3 regions of the Dysosmobacter sp. genome follow, and region 1 is predicted to be linked to each of the others. Evidence: a T-box and tRNA genes for the amino acid it is inferred to sense, from the RefSeq annotation. Region 1 holds a T-box; the other regions hold tRNA genes.
What was found. The T-box of region 1 lies ahead of ACT67G_RS10705 (glycine--tRNA ligase). A T-box ahead of a tRNA ligase gene usually reads a tRNA of that ligase, here a tRNA-Gly.
Positions count from the first base shown of each region.

Region 1 (3,878 bases):
AGTGTGGTCTCCACCATGTCGGCGAAGGGGGGTACGAAGGAGGCGGTGGAGAGGGAGGCAAAGGGATTCACACCCAATACCACAAAGTCACCCACCCAATAGATGATGGAGGCAACCAGCATGCCCAGCAGCACCGCTGCCTTGACGCCGTGCTTTGCCAGAATCACAATCACGAACACGCCCACGAACATGGTCACCACCGTGAGGACCATGGTGGAGTAGCCGCTGCCCATGGTGGTCTGGGCCACGCTGGGAGTCAGAGCGCCGAAGAAGTCACGCATCACGTAGAAGGGGCCGCCGGTCTCGGAGTAGACGCCCACGTTGGATCCAAGGCCGATGTTCATGAGCATGAGGCCGATGGCGGGGGCGATGCCCAGGCGCACGCCCAGGGGGATGGCGTCCACAATCTTTTCCCGGATGTTGAGAACGGACAGGATCAAAAAGAGGATGCCCTCCAGCAGGATGATCACCAGGGCGGACTGGAAGGACTCCACATAGCTCATGCCGGTGAGGCTCACGATGTTGGATACCACCACGGCAAAGAAGCTGTTGAGGCCCATGCCGGGGGCCAGGGCGAAGGGCTTGTTGGCCAGGAACGCCATGCAGAACATGGCCAGGGCGGAGGCGATGCAGGTAGCCAGGAACACGCCGTTCCAGAGGGCCGAGCCTGTATCAAAGTTTGTCAGCAGGTTCGGGTTCAGGGCGATGATGTAGGCCATGGTCATGAAGGTGGTGAGGCCGGCCAGGATCTCCGTGCGGACGGTGGTGCCGTTTTGCTGTAGTCGGAAGATCTTTTCCATAATTTGCTCCTTTCTCATTTCAAGTGCTTTTGCGCACATCTCTCTGTCATTATCATAAAAAATCCCAAGAGGAAATACAAGTGTCCGCCTGGGAGAAAAGGCTGACCTTTTTTTGGCGGGACATACAAATTTTTTGATACTTTTGAAACTTTTCAAAAAAAGAGGGCCGGCGGGTGGAAATCCGCCGGCCCTGAGGCTGGTTGAAAATGGGGATCAGTAGGCCAGCTTTTCCTCCAGCCAGCTCTTGACCTGATCCATGGGGATCCGCACCTGCTCCATGGTGTCGCGATCCCGGATGGTGACGCAGTGGTCGGCAGGGGTATTCTCGTCGCCCACGGTCTCAAAGTCCAACGTAATGCAGTAGGGGGTGCCGATCTCGTCCTGACGGCGGTAGCGCTTGCCGATGGAGCCGGTGTCGTCGTAGTCCACCATGAAGTACTTGGAAAGCTCATTGCGCAGCTCCTGGGCGGGGCCTGCCAGCACTTCCTTCTTGGAGAGGGGCAGCACGGCGGCCTTGAAGGGCGCGAGAGCCGGATGGAAGTGCATGACCACGCGGACGTCGTCGTTGCCCTTCTTGTCCTGGCCCACCACTTCCTCGTCGTAAGCCTCGATGAGGAAGGCCAGCGTCACGCGGTCGGCGCCCAGGGAGGGCTCCACCACATAGGGGATATACCGCTCGCCGGTCTCCTGGTCGAAGTAGGTCATGTCCTTGCCGGAGGTATTCTGGTGCTGGGTCAGGTCGTAGTCGGTGCGGTCCGCCACGCCCCACAGCTCGCCCCAGCCGAAGGGGAACAGGAACTCGAAGTCCGTGGTGCCCTTGGAGTAGAAGCACAGCTCCTCGGGGCTGTGGTCACGCAGGCGCAGGTGCTCCTCGCTGATGTTGAGGCCCAGCAGCCACTCCTTGCAGAAGGAGCGCCAATACTGGAACCACTCCAGGTCAGTGCCGGGCTTGCAGAAGAACTCCAGCTCCATCTGCTCGAACTCCCGGGTGCGGAAGGTGAAGTTGCCGGGGGTGATCTCGTTGCGGAAGGACTTGCCGATCTGGCAGACGCCGAAGGGCAGCTTCTTGCGGGTGGTGCGCTGGACGTTCTGGAAGTTGACGAAGATGCCCTGGGCGGTCTCAGGACGCAGGTACACGGTGTTCTTGGCATCCTCGGTGACACCCTGGAAGGTCTTGAACATCAGGTTGAACTGCCGGATGTCGGTGAAGTTGTGCTTGCCGCAGCTGGGGCAGGGGATGTTGTGGGACTCGATAAACTCCTTCATCTCCGCCTGGGAAAAGGCGTCGATGGGTTTGGGGAGCTCCACACCGTTCTCACCGGCCCAGTCCTCGATGAGCTTATCGGCACGGAAGCGCTCCTTGCACTCCTTGCAGTCCATCAGGGGGTCGGAGAAGCCGCCCAGATGGCCGGAGGCCACCCAGGTCTGGGGGTTCATGAGGATGGCGGCATCCAGGCCCACGTTATAGGGGTTCTCCTGGACGAACTTCTTCCACCAGGCCTTCTTGACGTTGTTCTTGAGCTCCACGCCCAGAGGGCCGTAGTCCCAGGTATTGGCCAGGCCGCCGTAGATCTCGCTGCCGGAGAAGATGAAGCCGCGGCCCTTGCACAGGGCAACGATCTTCTCCATGGTCTTTTCGCTGTTTTTCATGGGGATGCTCCTTTTCTGTCGTAAATTTTTTGCGACTCAGGGCAAAAAAACGCCCCGAGCCCAAGGGCTCAGGGCGAATCAAACGATCCGTGGTTCCACCTGAATTCGTGCCTGGCTGGCACGCACTTCGTTCCCGGTAACGGCGGGGACCGGCGGGGCATTTCCGCTCCGCGGCTCCAGGACGCCTTCTCCCCTCTCCCGCAAGGACTCGCACCATCCGCCCTCTCTCTTGCCCGGGAAACAAGGGATACTCCTCCCTGTCACAGCCTTTTTGACATGGTGCATGCTATCACGTTTTTCCGGGGTTGTCAAGTCCGGCAGCAGAATCTCCCGGTTTTCCCGCAAAAGAGCGAAAGTTCTTCACAAAATTTCAAAGTTTGTGGAGAACATCCCGCCCCAGTTCCCTCTTTTTCAGGAAAACCGCCTGAAAACAGAAAAACAGCCCGAAGCTTTCCACTTCGGGCTGTTTTTTGTGGATGGATTTACTTCTTCTCCCGGTCGTAGGCCACGATGACGCGGCGGTTGGGCTCGGTACCGGTGGAGTAGGTGGTGACGCCGGGCACATCCTGCAGCGCGGTGTGGATCACATGGCGCTCGTAGGCGTTCATGGGCTCCAGGGTGACGCTGCGGCGGTACTTGGTGACCTTGGCGGCCACCTTCCGGGCCAGGTGCTGGAGGCTCTGCTCCCGCTTGGCCCGATAGTTCTCGGCATCCAGCTGCACCCGCACCCGGCCGCTGCCGCTGCGGTTGACCGCATAGCTGGTCAGCTGCTGGATGGCGTCCAGGGTCTCGCCCCGGCGGCCGATGAGCCCGCCCAGGTTCTTCCCCTCCAGGATCACCTGATAGCGGCCCTTTTCCGGCTGGTAGATGTGGATGTCCGCAGGGCTCTCCATCTGCTCCAGCAATCCGGAGAGGAACTTCCGAATGGCCTGGGCCTTCTCGTCGTTCACTTCATCGCCCCGGTCCACGGCGGGAGCAGTCTCCTCAGCGGGAGCCTTCTCCTCCTGCACGGGAGCAGGGCGTTCTTCCTTCTTCTCCTTTTCCCGTACCTTGGGCTGCTGGGGCTTTTCGCTGCGGGGCTTGGGCTCCGCCTTCTTGGGCTGTTCCTCCTGGACAGGGGCGGTGGGCTCCTCTTCCTCGGGACCGTAGCTCACCCGGACCTTGGCCGGGCAGCTGCCCAGGCCCAAAAAGCCGGATTTCGCCCGCTCCAGAATCTCCACGGACACGTCGTCCCGGTCCAGACCCAGCTGGGCGAGAGCCTTGGAAATGGCCTCGTCCTCGGTCTTACCCGTTACATCGATAAACTCTCTCATGTCACGTTCCTCACTTCGTCTCACTGTCGTAGCGGTCCGCCTTGTAGGACCGGCCCCGGGCATAGGGACGGTCACCGATGCGGCCGGCCTCGGTGGTGCTGGACTTCTTGGCCTT
Region 1 is NZ_DAWBAJ010000054.1:7,395-11,272, forward strand. It holds gene ACT67G_RS10700 (NCS2 family permease) at 1-800, opposite strand, end outside; gene ACT67G_RS10705 (glycine--tRNA ligase) at 1,014-2,450, opposite strand; T-box leader at 2,517-2,723, opposite strand; gene jag (RNA-binding cell elongation regulator Jag/EloR) at 2,933-3,763, opposite strand; gene yidC (membrane protein insertase YidC) at 3,774-3,878, opposite strand, start outside.

Region 2 (3,878 bases), on a different contig from region 1:
AGCGCTGATGGGTGTGGGCCTGGGCATCGTCTTTTCCCAGGGCGCCACCACCGGCGGCACCGACGTGGTGGCCCGCCTTCTGAAGCTCAAGCTTCCCTGGCTGCCGATGGGCAAGCTGATGCTGGTGCCGGACTTCATTGTGCTGGCGCTGGCGGCGGCGGTGTTCGGCCGGGTGGAGGCCGCCCTCTACGGTGCCGTAGGCATCTTTGTGGCCACCCGGGTCATGGATACGGTACTCTATGGCCTGGATACCTCCAAGGTGGCCTACATCATCTCCGACCGCTGGGAGGAGCTGTCCCGGCACCTGCTGGGGGAGCTGGACATGGGCGTGACGCTGCTGCGGGGGCAGGGCGCCTACACCGGGCGGGAAAAACAGATTTTGATGGTGGCCTTTAAGCAAAAGGCCATCGTCCAGGTGAAGAAGACCGTTCACGAGATCGATCCCGGCGCGTTTATGATTGTGTGTGACGCCCACGATGTGCTGGGCGAGGGCTTCGGCGACTATCAGAAGGAGGAAATCTGACATGGCGGATTTTGCGAATGTGGAGAAAAGCCTGCGGGAGCGGGGGTTTCAGGTGAAGACCTTTGCCACCGGGGCGGAGGCTGCCAACTATCTGGACGGCGCTGTGGACGAAAAGACCGTGGGCCTGGGCGGATCCCTGACTCTGCAGGAACTGGGTGTCTATGAGCGCCTGTCCGCACACAATACCGTATACTGGCACTGGGTCAACGGGGCGGGAGACCGGGTACGCTCTGCTTCTGCCCAGGTGTACATCACTTCCGCCAATGGCCTGGCGGAGACAGGCGAGATCTTGAACATCGACGGCTACGGCAACCGGATTGCTTCCACCCTGTACGGCCATGAGAAGGTGTATTTCGTCATCGGCCGCAACAAGCTGGCTCCCACCTATGACGAGGCCCTGTGGCGGGCCCGGAACATCGCGGCCCCCAAGAACGCCCAGCGCCTGGGAAGAAAGACGCCCTGCGCCATCAAGGGAGACCGGTGCTACGACTGCAAGAGCCCTGACCGGATCTGCTGCGGCCTTGCAGTGCTGTGGACTGCCATCATGGATATGGAGATGGAAGTGATCCTGGTGGACGAGGACTTGGGATTGTAAAGTCCATGGGTACCTTTGAGAAGGGAGGCGGATCCTGTGAAAATACGGTTTCTGACGCTGACGGCGGCTGTGTGCCTGCTGCTGACGGGATGCGCCTCCCTGCTGGAACGGGAGTACAGCACCGTGGAGCCCCACGTCAGCAAGTTCTGGGAGAGCGAGGCTGCCGGAACGCTGCGGGCGGAGAGCTATCAGGACATTGTCAATGACCTGCTGATCCTCATCGGCCAGCACACGGAGACAGCCACGCTGCGCCTCTATAACTTTGAGGACGACCTCTCTGTGTCCCAGACCCTGGAGCGGGCTACCAATGAGGTCAAGCAGGAGACGGCCATGGGCGCCTACGCCGTGGAGTTCATCACCTTTACCAGCCAGGCCCAGCGGGGGTATTACGAGGCCCCCGTGCAGATCAGCTACCGCCGTACCGCAGAGCAGATCCAGGCGGTGGTGAACGCCACCAGTACAGAGGCGGTGTATAGCCTGCTGAGCACCGCTGTTGCAGAGGGACGGACGGAACTGGCGGTACGGATCGGCTATTGGCGGGAAGATGACCGGGCCCAGGTGGAGGAAGTGGTGACCCGCCTTCGGGAGGAGCTGGGGCTCACGGAGGGGCCGGAGTGGTCTGTGTACTACTATCCTGCTCAGGGTCAGGTGGGGCTGATCGAGTTTGCACTGAGCGGTATAGAGGGGGACCCCGGAACGGCCCAAAGCGGCGGTGAGACGGGATCCTCCGGTGCGGAAACAGCCGATGAAAAAAATCCTGAAAATTTAGAGACAGGGGGTTGACAATTTCCTATCCCTTTGTTAAAATACTCCTTGTCTCGCGGGCATAGCTCATCTGGTAGAGCGCCACCTTGCCAAGGTGGAGGTAGCGAGTTCGAGCCTCGTTGCCCGCTCCAAAAGAGGACACCTCATCCGAAAGGATGGGGTGTTTTTCGTTGATGGGAAGAAGAGAACGAGGTGCCTCCACCTGTGCGCAGCACGTTGAATGTGAGGGGAGGCAGGGCTCCTGCAAATGGCGGGAAGCCATTTGCGGGATGCCTGGAAGCGGGTTCGAGCCTCGTTGCCCGCTCCGGCTCGTCACAAGCGACATATCGCGTGCGATGCGCTTTTTTATTTCATTACATAGCGAATCGCACGCTCATTCTGCTGCTCCTCGCTCCCAACCGCGGCCCGCTGCACTGGGCCCGCGGTTGGCGGCCGCCCTGTGAGCGGTTTCTTTATGGACACCCTCCGTATCGGTCCTTACGTATTCTTTCAACAAAGAATGGTGTGTTTTTCGTTGACAGGGAAAAAGGCCCCGTCCTTTTGGACGGGGCCTTTTCATTGCAGTTATGATTTCCGGCTGGGGATCAGGAAGCCCACCGCGCCGCATACCAGGGCGGGAATCACCCAGCCAAAGCCCAGACTGGCCAAGGGCATCAGTTTCAGGATGGGGAGGGTGAGGCCAAAGCCGGAGACTACCTCCAGAAGACTGAACAGCAGTGCACCCAGCGCGGCCAGGCGGAAGACCCAGTCGTTTTTGATAAAGCGGTCGAAGAAGGACAGCAGGATCAAAACCAGTGCCGGGGGATAGACCACATTGAGGATGGGAGCGGCAATGGAGATGATCTGCTCCAGGCCGAAATTGGACACTACGGCGCTGAACACACATACCACTACCGTCAGTACCGTGTAGGAGAGGCGCCCTCCGGAGAGCTTGGAGAAATAGGAGGCGGCAGAGCTTACCAGGGCTACCGCCGTGGTGACACAGGCCAGAGCCGCCACCACCGCGAAGAGCCATACGCCCCAGCTGCCCAGCAGATTGCGCACGATGGCGATGACCAGATAAGTCCGATCCACATCCAACCCGAAGAAGCGGGAGGTGGTGACGCCCAGATAGGTCAATCCCAGATATACCACCAGCAGGGCACAGCCTGCCACGATACTGGCGCCGGACACCACCACGGCCTTGTCCCGGGGAGCGGTGTGGCCCTTGTTCTCGGCGCTTTTGAGAATAATGGCGCCGAAGACCAGGGCTGCCAGCACGTCCATGGTCTGATAGCCCGCCTCAATGCCGGTGAAGGGGACGTTGTCCACCAGGGTGTGGTCAGGGACAGGGCCGATGGGATCCAGAACGCCCCGGACGATGAGGATCAGCAGTCCCGCCAGCAGCAGCGGTGTCAGGATTTTGCCCACAATGTCCACCACTGCCGATTCCCGCAGACACAGCAGCAGGATCAGCAGGAAGAAGAGCACGGAGAACAGCACGGGGGAGACGCCGGACGCCAGCGGCATCACGGACATCTCATAGGTGGTGGCCGCCGTCCTGGGAATGGCCAGCATGGGGCCGATACAAAGGACGATGGCGCTCATCAGCAGCTTGGAGGGGATCCGCCCGATGCGGCGGGTCAGGCCGTCTGTGCCGCCCCGGAACTGGATGGCAAAGAGGGCCAGCAGGGCAAGTCCGATATCCGCCAGATAGTAGCAAAGAAAACCGATAAACCACTCCTTGCCGGATTCCAGGCCCAGGTAGGGGGGGAATACCACGTTTCCGGCGCCGAAGAACATGGAGAACAGGGCAAAGCCGATGACGAAAATGTCGCGTATGGTACGTTTCATAAAACAATATCCTTCCCGCGGGTCCGCGCCGCGAACGGGCAGACAGGTGAATGGAGACCGGGATCATGTGCTCAGAAAACAAACAGAGCGGCGGAGGTTCAGCTCCGTCGCTCTGGCTGCATCAAGCGGTCTTTCGTGAGGAGCTCTGTCCGAACAGGAACG
Region 2 is NZ_DAWBAJ010000043.1:11,963-15,840, reverse strand. It holds gene ACT67G_RS09910 (YitT family protein) at 1-523, shown strand, start outside; gene ACT67G_RS09905 (lactate utilization protein) at 525-1,118, shown strand; gene ACT67G_RS09900 (hypothetical protein) at 1,155-1,901, shown strand; tRNA gene ACT67G_RS09895 (tRNA-Gly) at 1,939-2,014, shown strand; gene brnQ (branched-chain amino acid transport system II carrier protein) at 2,448-3,716, opposite strand.
Region 2: it encodes a tRNA-Gly, which carries the amino acid that the T-box ahead of ACT67G_RS10705 (glycine--tRNA ligase) is inferred to sense. The anticodon was not compared.

Region 3 (3,878 bases), on a different contig from region 1:
CCGCGCCCAGATCCTCCCAGAAGGTTTCGGTGCCCGTTTCTCCAGGCGGATAGGGATTGTTGTCCTGTGTGGACTTCCACAGATGTCCATTCTTCAAGCACACCTCGCCGCTCATCCAAAGACCGCTGGTGCCGTTGGGCGCCGTATACTGCTTGGCAGCCGCGGGATCCTTGGTGTGGGTAATGCTCCAAAGAGCCGGTGTGTTGGAGGGGAGCTCCCCGGGATAATTGGCCGCGTTGTGGGGGGTAATCAGGGTAAAGACCTGGCGCTCCCCGTCCACTTCCTCCCAGACAGGCGCACCCACCGGCCAGAGGGAGTAATCCTTCTGTGGGTCATATTGGGGGATGGCCTCCTCCCGGGCAATGAGCGCCGTACCATCCAGGGAAGCTGCCTGGCTGCGCAGACTGGCAGCGTCTGCGGCGCCCTTGGCCCGCATGGCCTCATTGGCCAGCTCATACACTTCACTCACCGCTCTCCACCCCCTCCCGATAGGCGGCCATCAGGCCGTCCTCTTTCTCCTGGGCCTCCAGTTCTACCTGGGCTGCCTGCGCCTGGGCCGCCTCTGCCTGCTGGGCCAGGGTATCCGCCTGGGCCTGCAGCTGGGCCATCTGAGTCTGGTAGCCGCTGACGTCTCCCAGATATTGAGACTGCACCTGCAGTTCCACGGTATAGCTGCGGGTGGCGCTGTCATAGGTGATGCGCACCACATCAAAGCTGTACCCCTCCGGCAGGCCTGTCTCCTCTGGGCGGTCCGAGCGCAGATGCTCCACCGCGGGCTTTTCCCAGGAGATGGCCTCGATCTGGGGGAGTTCTGCAAACTCCCGCTCAATGACCACTTTGTAGCGGCCGTTGGCACTTCCCCGCAGAATCAGTCCGGCCGTGACGCCGTTGATCCTCCAGGTCTGTCCGTAAAGACTCATGATTGTTCCTCCTCTCATGATCATGATTGGGAGCTCCCGCCGGGTCCCGATGGTCCCAGGGCGGGGCCGCTCCTGATAAACGGCCCCGAGCCGCCTCTCTTGCACAGATTCGTGCAAGCAGAGGCAAAATTTTTATATAAAAAACGGACATCCCTGAGGATGTCCGTTTTTCTCCCGCAAAGGTCTCGCAGCTTTCTGCCAAAACAAAAAAATCGTCGCAGGCGAATGATCGCCTGCGACGAGCTGGAGCGGCTGATGGGAGTCGAACCCACCTATGCAGCTTGGGAAGCTGCCGTTCTACCGATGAACTACAGCCGCATCTTTTGAAGTCGAAGTGTATTATAGCAAAACTTTTCCGCTTTTGCAACAAGAAAAATGGCGAACTCTTCTGTGGGGCTTCCCGCAGGGGCATGAACGTCCCATTTCTCTCATAAGATGAGCCAACGGGAAAAGGAGGATCGCCATGAAAAAACTGTTGGCCCTGGTGTGCGCGGTGCTGTGTCTCACCGTCAACGTGGGAGCGCTGGACCTTTCGGCGCCCTCGGCGCTGCTGATGGAAAAGGAGACGGGCACCGTACTCTTTGCCAAAAACGAACACGAAAAGCTGGAACCGGCCAGCGTCACGAAAATTATGACGCTGCTTTTGACCATGGAAGCCATTGACTCCGGACAGCTCCACTACGACGACGTGATCACCGCCTCGGCCCACGCCTGTTCCATGGGCGGCTCCCAGATCTGGCTGAAGGAAAACGAACAGATGACGGTCTCGGATATGCTCAAAGCCGTGTGTGTAGTCTCCGCCAACGACTGCGCCGTGGCACTGGCGGAGGCGGTGGCCGGCAGTGAGGAGGCTTTCGTGGAGCGGATGAACCAGCGGGCGTCGGAGCTGGGCATGAACGACACCACCTTCAAAAATGCCACCGGGCTGCCCGCCCAGGGCCATGTCACCTCCGCCTATGACATCGCCCTCATGAGCCGGGAGCTGATTTTGCATCACCCGGACATCCGCCAGTACACCACCATCTGGATGGATACGCTGCGGGACGGCGCCTCCCAGCTGGCGAACACCAACCGGCTCATCCGCTTCTACAACGGCGCAACAGGCCTGAAGACCGGCTCCACCGACTCCGCCCTCTACTGCCTCTCCGGCACGGCGGAGCGGGATGGCATGGAGCTCATCTCCGTGATCCTCAAGGCCCCCACCTCCGCCCAGCGCTTTGAGGATGCCCAGGCGCTTTTGAACATGGGCTTTTCCACCTACACCCTGATCCACGCCGTTCCGGAGACCCCTCTGGCGCCGGTGCCGGTGTCTCTGGGCACTCAGGCCACCGTGCAGCCGGTGGTGGGTGAGGGCGGTACCCTGGTGCTGGAAAAGGCCCTGGCAGCGGGGCTCACCCAAACCATCACCCTGGCGGAGTCCGTGGAAGCCCCGGTGGCCGCCGGAGACCAGCTGGGCACCCTGCAGCTTTTCAGCGGGGAGACCCCCGTGGCGGAACTTCCTCTGCTGGCAGGGGAAGACGTCCCCCGGATCACATACCGCGAGATGTTCTCCCGGGTACTGCGCACCGCCTTTCTCTGCGCCGGCGCGCCAAGCCAGCAGTGAGTGCCTTTCTGGAAACTTTTTCCGCTTTCCATCCCGGAGCGACGCTTTTCTCTTGCCCACCGGGCGGCGGGATGCTATACTGTTGTCGCAGAAAAAATTTCCGGGCGGCCTGAAGCCGCCCAATACAAAAGAAGGGACGATCTCTTATGCTGAACGTCAAGCTTTTTCATATGAAGTCCTTCCTGCCCATGCCCTATGAGGAGGCGCTGGCTCCCCGTCTGAAGATTGCCCACGACAAGCTGCAAAACGGCAGCGGCGCCGGCGGCGACTTCACCGGATGGGTTCACCTGCCCAGGGACTACGACAAGGAGGAGTTTGCCCGCATCAAGGCGGCCGCTGCCCGGATCCAGTCCAACTCCCAGGCGTTGGTGGTCATCGGCATCGGCGGATCCTATCTGGGCGCCCGGGGCGTCATCGAGTGCCTGTGCTCCCCCAACTATAACCTTAAGAAGAAGAACACCCCCAACATCTACTTCGTGGGCAACGGCCTCTCTGCTGACTCCATGCAGGAGGTGTTGGATCTGCTGGAAGGCGTGGACTTTACCGTAAACGTCATCTCCAAGTCCGGCACCACCACCGAGCCCGCCGTGGCCTTCCGCTTCTTCCGGGAAGCCCTGGAGAAGAAGTACGGCAAGGACGGTGCCCGGCAGCGCATTATCGCCACCACGGATAAGGCCCGGGGCGCCCTCAAATCCCTGGCCGACGCCGAGGGGTGGGAGACCTTCGTGGTGCCCGACGACGTGGGCGGGCGGTACAGCGTGCTCACCGCCGTGGGCCTGCTGCCCATCGCCGTGGCCGGCGTGGACATCGACGAGCTGATGGCCGGAGCCGCCCGGATGATGGAGCGCTGCGGCGTCACGGGCTTCGACTGCCCCGCCTGGCAGTACGCCGCCATTCGCTATGAGCTCTACCGCTCCGGCCGTTCTGTGGAACTGCTGGCCTGCTACGATCCCGCTTTCCGCTTCATGGCCGAGTGGTGGAAGCAGCTCTACGGCGAGAGCGAGGGCAAGGACGGCAAGGGCCTGTTCCCTGCCAGCGTGGAATTTACCGCGGATCTGCACTCCATGGGCCAGTACATCCAGCAGGGCAAGCGTCTGATGTTTGAGACGGTGGTGCGCCTGGGTGCTTCCAGGTGCCGGCTGGCTGTGCCCCGGGACGAAGCCGACGGCGACGGCCTGAACTTCCTGGCTGGGGCGGACATGGACTTCATCCGGGACCGCGCCATGGAGGGCACCCTTCTGGCCCACACCGAGGGCGGCGTTCCCAATGTCATCGTGGAGACCGACGGCAAGTCCGCCGGTGATCTGGGCGAGCTCATCTACTTCTTTGAGTATTCCTGCGGCCTGTCCGGATAT
Region 3 is NZ_DAWBAJ010000001.1:32,369-36,246, forward strand. It holds gene ACT67G_RS00165 (hypothetical protein) at 1-469, opposite strand, end outside; gene ACT67G_RS00170 (hypothetical protein) at 462-920, opposite strand; tRNA gene ACT67G_RS00175 (tRNA-Gly) at 1,165-1,238, opposite strand; gene ACT67G_RS00180 (D-alanyl-D-alanine carboxypeptidase family protein) at 1,384-2,523, shown strand; gene ACT67G_RS00185 (glucose-6-phosphate isomerase) at 2,670-3,878, shown strand, end outside.
Region 3: it encodes a tRNA-Gly, which carries the amino acid that the T-box ahead of ACT67G_RS10705 (glycine--tRNA ligase) is inferred to sense. The anticodon was not compared.